3 regions of the Streptomyces sp. NPDC048643 genome follow, and region 1 is predicted to be linked to each of the others. Evidence: riboswitches for the same ligand, from Rfam matches in the RefSeq annotation. Region 1 holds a riboswitch; each other region holds the start of a gene.
The links. Region 1 has a riboswitch for cobalamin ahead of metE (5-methyltetrahydropteroyltriglutamate--homocysteine S-methyltransferase). Riboswitches for the same ligand answer to the same signal wherever they lie in the genome.
Positions count from the first base shown of each region.

Region 2: linked by a shared signal. The riboswitch ahead of AB0C62_RS04225 (ribonucleoside-diphosphate reductase subunit alpha) and the one ahead of metE (5-methyltetrahydropteroyltriglutamate--homocysteine S-methyltransferase) in region 1 are both predicted to bind cobalamin.
Region 3: linked by a shared signal. The riboswitch ahead of AB0C62_RS06890 (iron ABC transporter permease) and the one ahead of metE (5-methyltetrahydropteroyltriglutamate--homocysteine S-methyltransferase) in region 1 are both predicted to bind cobalamin.

Region 1 is NZ_JBEZHO010000063.1:37,483-41,507, reverse strand. Features, by position in the region: gene AB0C62_RS37585 (oxidoreductase) at 1-348, opposite strand, end outside; gene metE (5-methyltetrahydropteroyltriglutamate--homocysteine S-methyltransferase) at 556-2,874, opposite strand; cobalamin riboswitch at 3,035-3,254, opposite strand; gene AB0C62_RS37575 (GDSL-type esterase/lipase family protein) at 3,403-4,025, opposite strand, start outside.
Region 2 is NZ_JBEZHO010000003.1:100,339-104,363, forward strand. Features, by position in the region: gene AB0C62_RS04225 (ribonucleoside-diphosphate reductase subunit alpha) at 1-1,656, opposite strand, end outside; cobalamin riboswitch at 1,791-1,948, opposite strand; gene mctP (monocarboxylate uptake permease MctP) at 2,225-3,835, opposite strand; gene AB0C62_RS04235 (DUF3311 domain-containing protein) at 3,832-4,025, opposite strand, start outside.
Region 3 is NZ_JBEZHO010000005.1:40,674-44,698, reverse strand. Features, by position in the region: gene AB0C62_RS06895 (ABC transporter ATP-binding protein) at 1-703, opposite strand, end outside; gene AB0C62_RS06890 (iron ABC transporter permease) at 703-1,725, opposite strand; cobalamin riboswitch at 1,902-2,043, opposite strand; gene AB0C62_RS06885 (cupin domain-containing protein) at 2,123-2,632, opposite strand; gene AB0C62_RS06880 (Rrf2 family transcriptional regulator) at 2,772-3,206, shown strand; gene AB0C62_RS06875 (DsbA family protein) at 3,203-4,025, shown strand, end outside.

The DNA of each region.
Region 1 (4,025 bases):
CTCGACACCACGCCGCAGGTTGTCAGGGGTGAGGCCGGTCTTCCGGTCGTCGGGCAGCGCGATGTCGGACCCCTCGACCAGCGCGCCCACCTTGGTCACGATCACCAGGTCGTCCGGGTACGGGTGCAGCGCCTCCCGGATCAACTCGTTGGCGGCCACCCCGTCCCGCGCGTAGTAGTGCGAGGTGTCGAGGTGGTTCACCCCCCGCTCCACGGCGCGGCGCAGCACGCCGAGCGCGGTCTCCCGGTCCGGCCGGTCGCCCCGCGGCCAGCCGGTCAGCTTCATCGTTCCGTAGCCGATTCGCGCGACGTTCAGGTCGCCGCCCAATGCCCATCGTTCCGTCGTCACGATCATCACCCTAGTACGCCGGTCCCAGGTGAGATCTTGAGACGGGGAATCCACGAGACCGGCGAACGGGGCTCCGTGGCGCGCCGGTTGTGATGCTCTCGGGCCATGGATCCCCGATCCGGGCGGAACGCGGAGCGCACGGTGCGGATGCGGGCGCCGGCCGAGAGGCGCCGGAGGGCGTCCCTCGGCCGGCGTTCCACGTGGAGGTCAGGACCCGGACAGCTCCGCGCGGACCGTGCGGGCCGCGCTGACCAGGTTCTCCAGGGACGCGCGGGTCTCGGGCCAGCCGCGGGTCTTCAGCCCGCAGTCGGGGTTGACCCACAACCGCTCGGCCGGGATGGCCTCAAGTCCCTTGCGCAGCAGGGCGGACGCCTCGTCCGCGCTCGGCACGCGCGGTGAGTGGATGTCGTAGACGCCCGGACCCGCCTCGCGCGGATAGCCGTGCTCGGCGAGTTCGCCGGCCACCTGCATGTGGGACCGCGCGGCCTCCAGGCTGATCACGTCGGCGTCGAGGTCGTCGATCGCCTGGACGATGTCCCCGAACTCGGCGTAGCACATGTGGGTGTGGATCTGGGTGTCCGCCCGGACACCCGCCGTGGTGAGGCGGAAGGCCTCGGTCGCCCAGTCCAGGTAGGCGGGGCGGTCCGTCGCGCGCAGCGGCAGGGTCTCGCGCAGCGCGGGCTCGTCGACCTGGATCACCGAAGTCCCGGCCGCCTCCAGGTCGTTCACCTCGTCGCGCAGGGCCAGAGCGACCTGCCGGGCGGTGTCGCCGAGCGGCTGGTCGTCACGGACGAAGGACCAGGCGAGCATGGTGACCGGCCCGGTGAGCATGCCCTTGACGGGCCGGTCGGTGAGGGACTGCGCGTACGTCGTCCAGCGCACCGTCATCGGCTCCGGGCGGGAGATGTCACCGGCCAGGACCGGCGGACGCACGTACCGCGTGCCGTACGACTGGACCCAGCCGTGCTGCGTGGCGACATAGCCGGTGAGCTGCTCGGCGAAGTACTGGACCATGTCGTTGCGTTCGGGTTCGCCGTGCACGAGGACGTCCAGGCCGGTCTTCTCCTGGAAGGCGATGACCTCGCCGATCTCCGTCCTGATGCGCTCCTCGTACCCGGCGGTGTCGGTGCGTCCGGTGCGCAGGTCTGCGCGCGCCGCGCGCAGTTCGGCGGTCTGCGGGAAGGAGCCGATCGTGGTGGTCGGCAGCAGTGGCAGGCCGAGGTGGGCGCGTTGGGCGGCGGTCCGCTCGGCGTAGGGCTGCGAGCGGCGGGCGTCGCCGTCGGTGACGGCGGCGGCGCGGGCGCGCACGGCCGGGTCGTGGGTGAGCGCCGAGCCCGCGCGGGCGGCGAGATCGGCCCGGTTGGCGGCGAGTTCGGTGGTGATGGTGTCCGTGCCGTGCGACAGCCCCCGGGCGAGCGTGACGATCTCGGCGGTCTTCTGGCGGGCGAAGGCGAGCCAGCGCAGGACCTGCGGTTCGATGTCGCGCTCGACGGCGGCGTCCAAGGGCACGTGCAGCAGCGAGCAGGACGCGGCCACGTCGACCTGCCCGGCCAGACCCAGCAGGGTGCCCAGCGTGGCGAGGGACTTCTCCAGGTCGTTGACCCAGATGTTGCGGCCGTTGACGACGCCGGCGACGAGCCGCTTGCCCGGCAGACCGCCGACGGCCGCGAGCGCGTCCAGATTGGCGGCGGCCGCGTCGGTGAAGTCGAGCGCGAGTCCGTCGACCGGGGCCTTGGCGAGAACGGGCAGAGCCTCCCCGAGTCGGTCGAAGTACGACGCGACGAGCAGCTTCGGACGGTCGGTGAGCGTGCCGAGAACGCGGTAGGCGCGCTCGGCGGCGTTCAGTTCGGCGTTCGTGCGGTCCTGGACGAGAGCGGGTTCGTCGAGCTGGACCCACTGGGCACCGGCCGCGCGCAGGTCGGCGAGCACCTCGGTGTAGACCGGCAGCAGCCGGTCGAGGAGGGTCAGCGGGTCGAAGTCCGCCGGTACACCGGGGGCGGGCTTGGCGAGGAGGAGATAGGTGACGGGGCCGACCAGGACCGGACGGGCCGACAGTCCGAGCGCCAAGGCCTCCTTGAGCTCGGCGACCTGCTTGGACGAGTCGGCGGTGAAGGCGGTGTCGGGGCCCAACTCGGGGACGAGATAGTGGTAGTTCGTGTCGAACCACTTGGTCATCTCCAGCGGCGCCACGTCCTGGGTACCGCGGGCCATGGCGAAGAAGCCGTCGAGGGCGTCGGCGGCGACGGCGTCCCGGTGGCGCTCGGGGACGGCGCCGACCATGACGCTGGTGTCCAGCACATGGTCGTAGTACGAGAAATCGCCGGTCGGCACTTCGTCGATGCCGGCCTCGGCCAGCTGCCGCCAGGTGGAGCTGCGCAGTTCGGCGGCGGTGGCGCGGAGGGCGTCCGCGCTGACGCGGCCCTTCCAGTAGCCCTCGATCGCCTTCTTCAGTTCGCGGTTCGGACCCTGGCGGGGGTAGCCGTACACGGTGGCCCGTGCTGCCGCGGCTGCGGTCTTGGCTGTCACGGAAATCTCCTTCGCGAGATGTCTCCTTGGATCCCGATGGGACACGCGAGCGCGAAGGGTGACGCACCGGGCGGGAGTACGTGGCGCGCCGGAGCGCGAAGGTCCGCCAGGTATGTACGCCAACCCGCCCACGAGGTCACCGGGATGTCCGCGCGCGATGGGTCGCGCACGGGCAGCGGGCAGGTCTTCGGACTCGCGGGCACGCCCTCCGGACGGAGGTCACCTACTGGCCGTCGCTTCCCAGACCCCACCGGGCCCAGTGCGTATGACGGCGGTCGTTCCCGCTCACCGCTGCGGGGCAGTCCCGGATTCCCACCGGGTTCCCTCTTACGACGCATCCCGTCTGGCGGACGGGGCGAACCAGCTACGGAGGTCAGCCTATGCGGACGAGCGCCCTGCTGGGGAGAACGCCCACCTCCCGGACGGTCGTTCGAGACGTCCAGGAGAGGATCGGCGCACGTCAACCGGCATACGGGGGGCGGCAGACGGCTCGTGTGACGCGCTCGGCCCCGCCCCGGGCCTCGATCTTCAGGCGGAAGGGGCGGGGAAGCCACGGGTGCCGTCGAAGGCGAGCTTCGCGAACCGTTCGCCGATACGACGGTGGGTGGCGGCGTCGGGGTGGAGCGCGTCGGGCAGCGGCAGCTCGACGGCGTCCGCCTCCCCGTACAGCTCCCGGCCGTCGAGGTAGTACAGGTTCGGGTCCTCGGCGGCCCGCTGTTCCACGATCCCGGCGAGTTCGGCACGGATGATCGCGAGCGTCAGCTTCCCGCTCGCGCGCTCGGCCGGGTCGCCGGCGGCGCGGAACCGCAGACGACCGCTGCCGAGCGCCGTGAGGTCCGGCAGGCTCGGGCCGGGGGTGTCCTCGTGGATCGGGCACAGGATGGGGGAGACGACCAGCAGCGGCGTGGTGGGGTTGCCCTCGCGGACGGTGTCCAGGAAGCCGTGCACGGCGGGAGTGAAGGCCCGCAGCCGCATCAGGTCGGTGTTGACGATGTTGATGCCCAGCTTGACGCTGATCAGGTCGGCGGGCGTGTCGCGCAGGGTGCGGGCGGTGAACGGGTCCAGCAGGGCGCTGCCGGCCAGCCCCAGATTGATCAGGTCCACCCCGGCCAGCGAGGCGGCCAGCGCGGGCCAGGTCGTGCTGGGGCTCG
Region 2 (4,025 bases), on a different contig from region 1:
CGCGGAGGCCTCGTACGCGGCGAGCATGATGCGCTCGGCGATCCGGGTGGACAGGGCGCGTGCCTGCGGCGAGTCGAAGGGCAGCCGCATCTTGAAGAAGACGTCCTGCAGGCCCATCGCGCCCAGACCGACCGGACGCCAGCGGGAGTTGGAGCGCCCGGCCTGCTCGGTCGGGTAGAAGTTGATGTCCACGACCCGGTCGAGGAAGGTGACCGCGGTGCGGACGGTCCCGTCGAGCCGCTCCCAGTCGATGTCGTCACCGACGACGAACGCGCCGAGGTTGATCGAGCCGAGGTTGCAGACCGCGGTCTCCCCGTCGTCCGTGACCTCCAGGATCTCGGTGCACAGGTTCGAGGAGTGGACGGTGTGGCCGGGCTCCGCCGTCTGGTTGGCGGTGCGGTTGGCGGCGTCCTTGAAGGTCATCCAGCCGTTGCCGGTCTGCGCGAGGGTCCGCATCATGCGGCCGTACAGGTCGCGGGCCGGGATGGTCTTCTTGGCGAGGCCCGCCTCCTCGGCCTTGCGGTAGGCGGCGTCGAACGCGTCGCCCCACAGGTCGACCAGCTCGGGCACGTCCGAGGGGGAGAACAGCGACCAGACGCCGTCCTCGTTCACCCGGCGCATGAACTCGTCCGGGATCCAGTGGGCGAGGTTCAGGTTGTGCGTACGCCGGGCGTCCTCACCGGTGTTGTCGCGCAGCTCCAGGAACTCCTCGATGTCGGAGTGCCAGGTCTCCAGGTACACCGCGGCCGCGCCCTTGCGCCGGCCGCCCTGGTTCACCGCGGCGACCGAGGCGTCGAGCGTCTTGAGGAACGGGACGATGCCGTTGGAGTGCCCGTTGGTGCCGCGGATCAGCGAACCGCGCGACCGGATGCGGGAGTACGACAGCCCGATGCCGCCGGCGTGCTTCGACAGCCGGGCCACCTGGTGGTAGCGGTCGTAGATGGAGTCCAGCTCGTCCTGCGGGGAGTCGAGGAGGTAGCAGGACGACATCTGGGGGTGCCGCGTACCGGAGTTGAAGAGCGTGGGGGAGGACGGGAGGTAGTCGAGCCGGCTCATGAGCCCGTAGAGCGCGGAGACCTCGTCGACGGCCTGGGCCGTGTCGTTCTCGGCGAGACCGGAGGCGACCCGCAGCATGAAGTGCTGGGGCGTCTCGACGACCTTGCGGGTGATGGGGTGGCGGAGCAGGTAACGGCTGTGCAGCGTACGGAGACCGAAGTAGCCGAAGCGGTCGTCGCCCGCCGTGTCGATCATCGCGTCGAGCCGGGCGGAGTGCAGCCGGACGAACTCGGCGGTGCGGTCGGCGACCAGGCCCTCACGGTGGCCGACGGCGACCGACTCGGAGAAGGTCGTGACGCCCTGTGAGGCGGCCTCCGCGGCGATGCTGATGGTGAGCAGCCGCGCGGCGAGCCGGGAGTAGACCGGGTCCTCGGAGATGAGACCGGCGGCCGCCTCCGTGGCCAGTTCGCGCAGCTCGGCCTCGTCGGCGCGGGCGGACCGGCCACGCAGCGCCGCGGCGGCGACCCGGCCGGGGTCGGCGTCGGTGAGATCGGCGGTGAGGTCGGTCAGGGTCCGCAGCAGCGCGGCTCCGGGACCGTCGGTCTCCACCGGGGCCTGGTGCGCGGTCACTGAAGCCGGATCTGCTGGCGCGATGGTCACGTGGGGCTCTCCCTCGCTCGGCACGGGGCCTGTCGGGGAGCACGGGGGCACACGGGAGCGCTTCTGGGCAGCCAGCGCACCGCGTCCACCGGCCCATTCCGCGAGGCCCGGACGTCGTCGGCACCCGGGCCGGGTGGCCGGGGTGCGCTGTCGGCAGGTCCTCGGACTGAGACGTGTGCGGGCACGTCCAATACACGAACACGCACAAGTACACCGTTGCGGGACAGTTCCGGATTCGCACCGGATTCCCCTGCGACGACAGCGAGCACGAGCATACATCTTGTGCCGGGCTCAGGGAGCACCCCCACATGTTGTGTCGTGTCGGTGCCGGAGAGCGCTACGGAGCGTGCCGAGAGGTCAACTCGTAGGTGAGCGGCCGGAGGTCACCGGGCTCCGGACGCGCCGTCCGGCCCGTCGCCCCGGCCGCCCGCGCGGCCCGGCGGCGCCCCTCCCGGCTCGCTGGTCCGGGCGCGGTCGGGTCCGCCGGGCGGACACGGCGACGGGCCGCCGGATGTCCTCTCCGGCGGCCCGTGCCCGTGCGTCGCGCGCCCTGTTCCCGGGGCGTGTCCTAGTGGCCGGCGCCCGCCGTGGCCGGCGGGAGCTCCGCCTTCACTCCGGGCTCGCCCGCGTCGACCGTGTAGTCCTCGGGCGAGGTCTCGTCGATGCCGTCCGGCGCCTTGAACGCCCGCAGCACGAAGGTGAGGACGACGGAGACGACCACGTTCATGACGAACGCCGTGAGGCCGATGTAGCCGATCTCCCCGATGCCGGGGATCTCCTTCGAGCTGCCGCCGAAGTGCTTCTGGGTCGGCGAGGCCACCCCGTAGGCGGCGAGCGTCCCGTAGACCATGCCGACCGCCCAGCCGCCCAGCAGCGCCCAGCGGTGGAACCAGCGGGTGAACAGGCCGCCGACCAGCGCGGGGAAGGTCTGCAGGATCCAGATGCCGCCCAGCAACTGGAAGTTGATCGCGACGGTCTTGTCCATCGTCAGGACGAAGACCAGCGCGCCCACCTTCACCAGCAGCGAGACGATCTTGGAGACCCGGGTCTCCTCCTTCGGCGTCGCGTCCGGCTTGATGAAGTCCTTGTAGATGTTGCGGGTGAAGAGGTTCGCGGCCGCGATCGACATGATGGCCGCCGGGACGAGGGCCCCGATGCCGATGGCGGCGAAGGCCACGCCCGCGAACCAGTCCGGGAACATGGTCTCGAAGAGCTGGGGGATGGCGAGCTGGCCGTTCTGCACCTTCACGCCGGCCGCGATGGCCATGAACCCGAGCAGGGCGAGCAGGCCCAGCATCAGCGAGTAGAGGGGCAGGATGGTCGTGTTGCGGCGGATGACCTCGCGGCTGCGGCTGGACAGCGTCGCGGTGATGGAGTGCGGATACATGAACAGCGCCAGCGCGGAACCCAGCGCGAGCGTGGCGTAGGTCCACTGGCCGGCCGCGGGCGGGACGACCCCGCCGGCCCCGGCCGCCGTGTACTTCTCGCCGGCCGCCTTGAAGATCTCGTCGAAGCCGCCGAGCTTGATCGGGATGTAGATGATGGCCACCGCGATCACGATGTAGATCAGGGTGTCCTTCACGAACGCGATCAGCGCGGGGGCCCGCAGACCCGAGGAGTAGGTGTACGCGGCCAGCACGCCGAAGGCGATGAGGAGCGGCAGGTCCTTGACGAACCAGTTGGTGTTCTCCCCGCCGCCCACGCCCATCACGTCGAGGACGGCTTGGATGCCGACCAGTTGGAGCGCGATGTACGGCATGGTCGCGAGGATGCCGGTGACGGCCACGGCCAGCGACAGGCTCTTGGAACCGAACCGGCCGCGCACGAAGTCCGAGGTCGTCACATAGCCGTGCTTGTGGGAGACCGACCACAGGCGGGGCAGGAACGTGAAGATCAGCGGGTACACGAGGATCGTGTAGGGCACGGCGAAGAAGCCGGCCGCGCCCGCCGCGTAGATCGCCGCGGGGACGGCGACGAAGGTGTACGCCGTGTAGAGGTCGCCGCCGAGCAGGAACCAGGTGACCCAGGTGCCGAACGACCGTCCGCCCAGGCCCCATTCGTCGAGGCTGTGTTCGTTGTCGGCCTTGCGCCAGCGCGCGGCCAGGAAGCCCATGGCCGTGACGGCCAGGAAGAAGAAGACGAAGACGCCGAGAGCGACGCCGTTCACACCGTCGTTCATGCTCCGGTCCCTCCCTTGGCCGCGCGGGCCCGCTGGTCACGCCGCCAGAGCTGGTGCGCGGTCACCGTCAGCACCGTCGAGAGGAGCACCCACAGCATCTGGTACCAGTAGAAGAACGGGATGCCGATGAAGGTCGGGTCGGTCTTGGCGTAGGAACCGACCCACAGCATCGCCACGAAGGGTGCGACGA
Region 3 (4,025 bases), on a different contig from region 1:
GGTGGGCCCGGACGCCGAACACCTCGGCCAGCAGCTTGGGCCGGAGCACTTCGAGCGGCGGCCCCGACGCGACGATCCGGCCGTCCGCGATCACGTACAGGACGTCGCAGTGCGCGGCGGCGAGGTTCAGGTCGTGGAGCGCGGCCAGCACGGTCGGGCCGCTGTCACGGACCAGTGCGAGGACATCCAACTGGTGGGCGATGTCCAGGTGGTTGGTGGGTTCGTCGAGGACGAGGACCTGGGGCCGCTGGGCGAGTGCGCGGGCGATGAGAACGCGCTGCTTCTCACCGCCGGACAGGGCCAGGAACCCGCGGTCGGCGAGATGGGCGACGCCCGTGCGGTCCATGGCTCCGGCGCAGATCGCCCGATCGTCGGCGGCCGTCCGGCGCCGGTGCGGGAGCCGGCCCATCCCGACGACTTCGGCGACCGTGAAGTCGAACTCGGCGGAGGACTCCTGCGGGAGCGCGGCCAGCAGTCGCGCGGCTGCCCGCGCGTCCATGGCGTGCAGGTCCTCGCCGTTCAGCCGGATCACTCCCCCGGCGGGCCGCAGCGCGCGGTAGACGCACCGCAACAGGGTTGATTTTCCACTGCCGTTGGGGCCGACGAGACCGACGAACGTCCCGCTGTCCGCGGCGAGCCGGATGTCGTCGAGGAGCCGCACCGTACCCGCGTCGGCCGAGACTCCCTCGATGTCGAGTCGCATCAGTGGCCCCCGAACGCGTAGCCGCCGCGCCGCATGAGCAGCAGGAAGGCGGGCACGCCGACCACGGCGGTGATCACGCCGACCGGCAGCTCCGCCGGGGCGAGCAGCAGACGGGAGAGGACGTCGGCCCACACGAGCAGCACCGCGCCGGCCAGGGGTGCGACGGCGAGCACCCGCCGATGGTCGGCGCCCACCAGCATGCGTACGACGTGCGGCACCATCAGCCCGACGAACCCGACGGCGCCGCTGACGGCGACCACGGTGCCGGTCACCGCGGCCGTGACCAGGAACAACTCCCCGCGCAGTCGGCCGGGTCGGACGCCGAGCGCGGCGGATGTCTCGTCTCCCATGGCGAGGGCGTTGAGCGACTCGGCCCGCAGCCTGAGCCACGCCCAGCCGACCGCCACGGTCACCGCGGCGACGGGTATCTGGGCCCAGGTCGCCCCGCCCAGGCTGCCCAGCAGCCACATCATGGCCGACCGTGCCGCTTCGCCGCGTGCGGCGCCGAACACCATGAGCGTGGTGAGTGCCTCGAAGCCGTAGGCCAGCGCGGTCCCGGTGAGGATCAGCCGCAGCGGGGTGAGGCCGTGCGGCGACCGTGCCACCGCATAGACGAGGACCATGGCCGCGAGGGCGGAGGCGAAGGCCGACACGGACAGCGCCCACACGCCCAGCCCGGCGAACGCGCCCAGCAGGATGACGGCGTTGGCGCCCACCGCCGCGCCGGAGGAGATGCCGAGGACGAAGGGGTCGGCGAGCGCGTTGCGGACCATGGCCTGAACGGCGACACCGACGGTCGCGAGACCGGCTCCGACGACCGCGCCGAGCACGACCCGTGGGAGCCGGATCTCCGAGACGATGGTGTAGGCGGCGGCGTCCGAGGCGTGCACGGTCCCGCCGGTGGCACCGGCCCACAGGAGGCGCAGGACGGCCGCCGTCCCGATCCCGGTCGCGCCCAGGGCGACGCCGCAGACGAGGGAGATCAGGAGCACGACCGCGAGGCAGCCGAGGAGTGGCGTCAGCGGCAGGCGGCCGGGGGCTCTGTCCCGGGTCCGGCCGGGTCCGGGTATCGGAGTCGTCGTGGTGGTGCGCACGGGGCGGTCCTTCGCCTGGGGCCGCCTGGTGAACCGAGGCAGGAGAACAGCCCGTACAGCGCGCCGGCCGTGCGGTCCCCTGTCGCATTCCACGGCGAGCAGTCAACGGGTCGCGTGCTCCCCGCGGGCGATCGGACTCACGTGACGGACCATCAGGTCGCCACGCACACCGTTGCGGGTCAGCGCCGGATTCTCACCGGACTTCCCCCGCGGGAGGCTCGGCGAGCGTAACAGGCGGGACCCTCGGCGCTTCGGCGCCGTCGGCGCCGGACCGGGCCGCGCGGACGCACGCGGACGGACGGCCCGGTACCACGGACGTCTTCCGTCAGGCCTCTTCCTCGGTGTGCAGGACGTACAGCTCCGGCAGGTTGACCACGATCGCCTCCTGCGTGCTGCGGGCGATGACGACGACGGCCTCGTCCGCGGGATCGGGGTTCTCCTCGCGGTGCGGCACGAACGGGGGCACGAAGATGTAGTCGCCGGGCGAGGTGCGCAGCCGGATCTCCTCGGGCTGTGGGCCCGTGTCGTCGAGGAACACGAACTCGGGGTGCCCGCTCACGACGTAGATGGCGGTCTCGGACGCGCCGTGGTGGTGGTCGGAGGACGCGGTCGCGGGGGCGACGTGGGTCTGGCCCATCCACAGCTTCTCGGAACCCACCGTGTTGCCGCTGACGGCGGCGAACCGGCGCATGCCGCCGGACTGCGCCGTGTCACCGTCGAGCGCGTCGGCACGGACGTGGTGCAGGCGGGTGCGCAGCGGGGACGGCGACTGCCCCGCACGGTCCGTGAGATGGGGGTGGAAACCTTCACCGGGGGTCGTCAGCGGCTGGCTCATGTGGGGGGACGCTAGAGCTGTCCGGAAAAGGATGTCAAGAGGTGTCCATTGTCCTTCACCTGCGGCAATGTTCCCGCAATGTAGGTGAGGAAGCGGTGGAAGCGCCCGCGTCGGGCGTCCCGTCGGGCATCATGGCCGCATGCATATCTCCGCGAAGGCGGACTACGCCACGCGGGCGCTGCTGGAGCTCGCCCGCGAACCCGCCCGACCGCTCACCTGCGAGGCCATCGCCTCCTCTCAGCAGATCCCGTTCCGTTTCCTCAAGTCCGTCGTCGGCGAGCTGCGCAGGGCGGGCCTGGTACGCAGTCAGCGTGGCTGCGAGGGCGGGTACTGGCTCGGCCGGCCGGCCGGCGAAGTCACCCTGCTCGACGTCGTACGCGCCGTGGACGGCGAGCTGATCACCCTGCGGGGCGAACCGCTGGCCGGACTGGACTACCCCGGTCCCGCCACCGGGCTGCCCGGTGTGTGGCGGCAGATCGAGGCGGACGCCGCGGCGGTGCTCGGCGGGACGACCCTGGCCGCGCTGCTGCCCGCCGCGCCGGCGGAACAGCTCAGCCACCAGGGAGCCGCGTGACGGCCGCGCCCGACGCCGGGACGCAGGCCGTGCGGCACCCCGGGGTGGAGGTGATCGAGTACACGGACCCGCTGTGTCCGTGGGCCTGGGGTTCGGAGCCGGTGTTCCGCCGACTGCGCGCCGGGCTGGCGGACCGCGTCCGCTGGCGTCGCGTGTACTGCCTGCTCTTCGACCACGACGACGACCCGCCGCCCGATCCGGCGGCGGAGACCGCCTGGTACGCGCGCTACGTCGAGGACGTCAGCGCGCACACGGGGGCCCCGAGGCCCGCCCGGTTGCGCCGGGTCGCGGCGAGTTCGTGGCCGTCCTCGCTGGTCGCCAGGGCCGCCGAGCGACAGGGTGCCGAGGTGGCCGACCGGGTGCTGCGGCGGCTGCGGGAGAGCGTCTTCGTCCTCGGCGAACCGGCGGACACCATGCGGCTCGCGCTGTCGGCGGTACGCGGCGTGCCCGGCCTGGACCAGGAGCTGCTGGCCGCCGACGCGGCCTCGGCCGAGGTGCTGGACGCGGTGCGCGCCCACCACGCCGAGGCGCGTCGTCCGGTGCGCGAGGTGCTGTCCGTGCCCGGCGGGTCGCCGCACCCCGGCGCCGCGAAGGAGACCGCGGACGGGGGCCACCGGTACGCGCTGCCGACCCTGCTGATCCGCACTCCGACGGCGTTCCGGGTCGTACCGGGCTGGCGGCCGTACGAGCAGTACGCGGCCGCCGTGGACGAGTTGAGCCCGGGGCCGCCGGCGGACTCCGCACGGCAGACTCCCGCCCAGGCACTCGCCCGGTACCGGAGCCTGACCGGCCCGGAGGGCCATCTGCTGGCCGACGGGC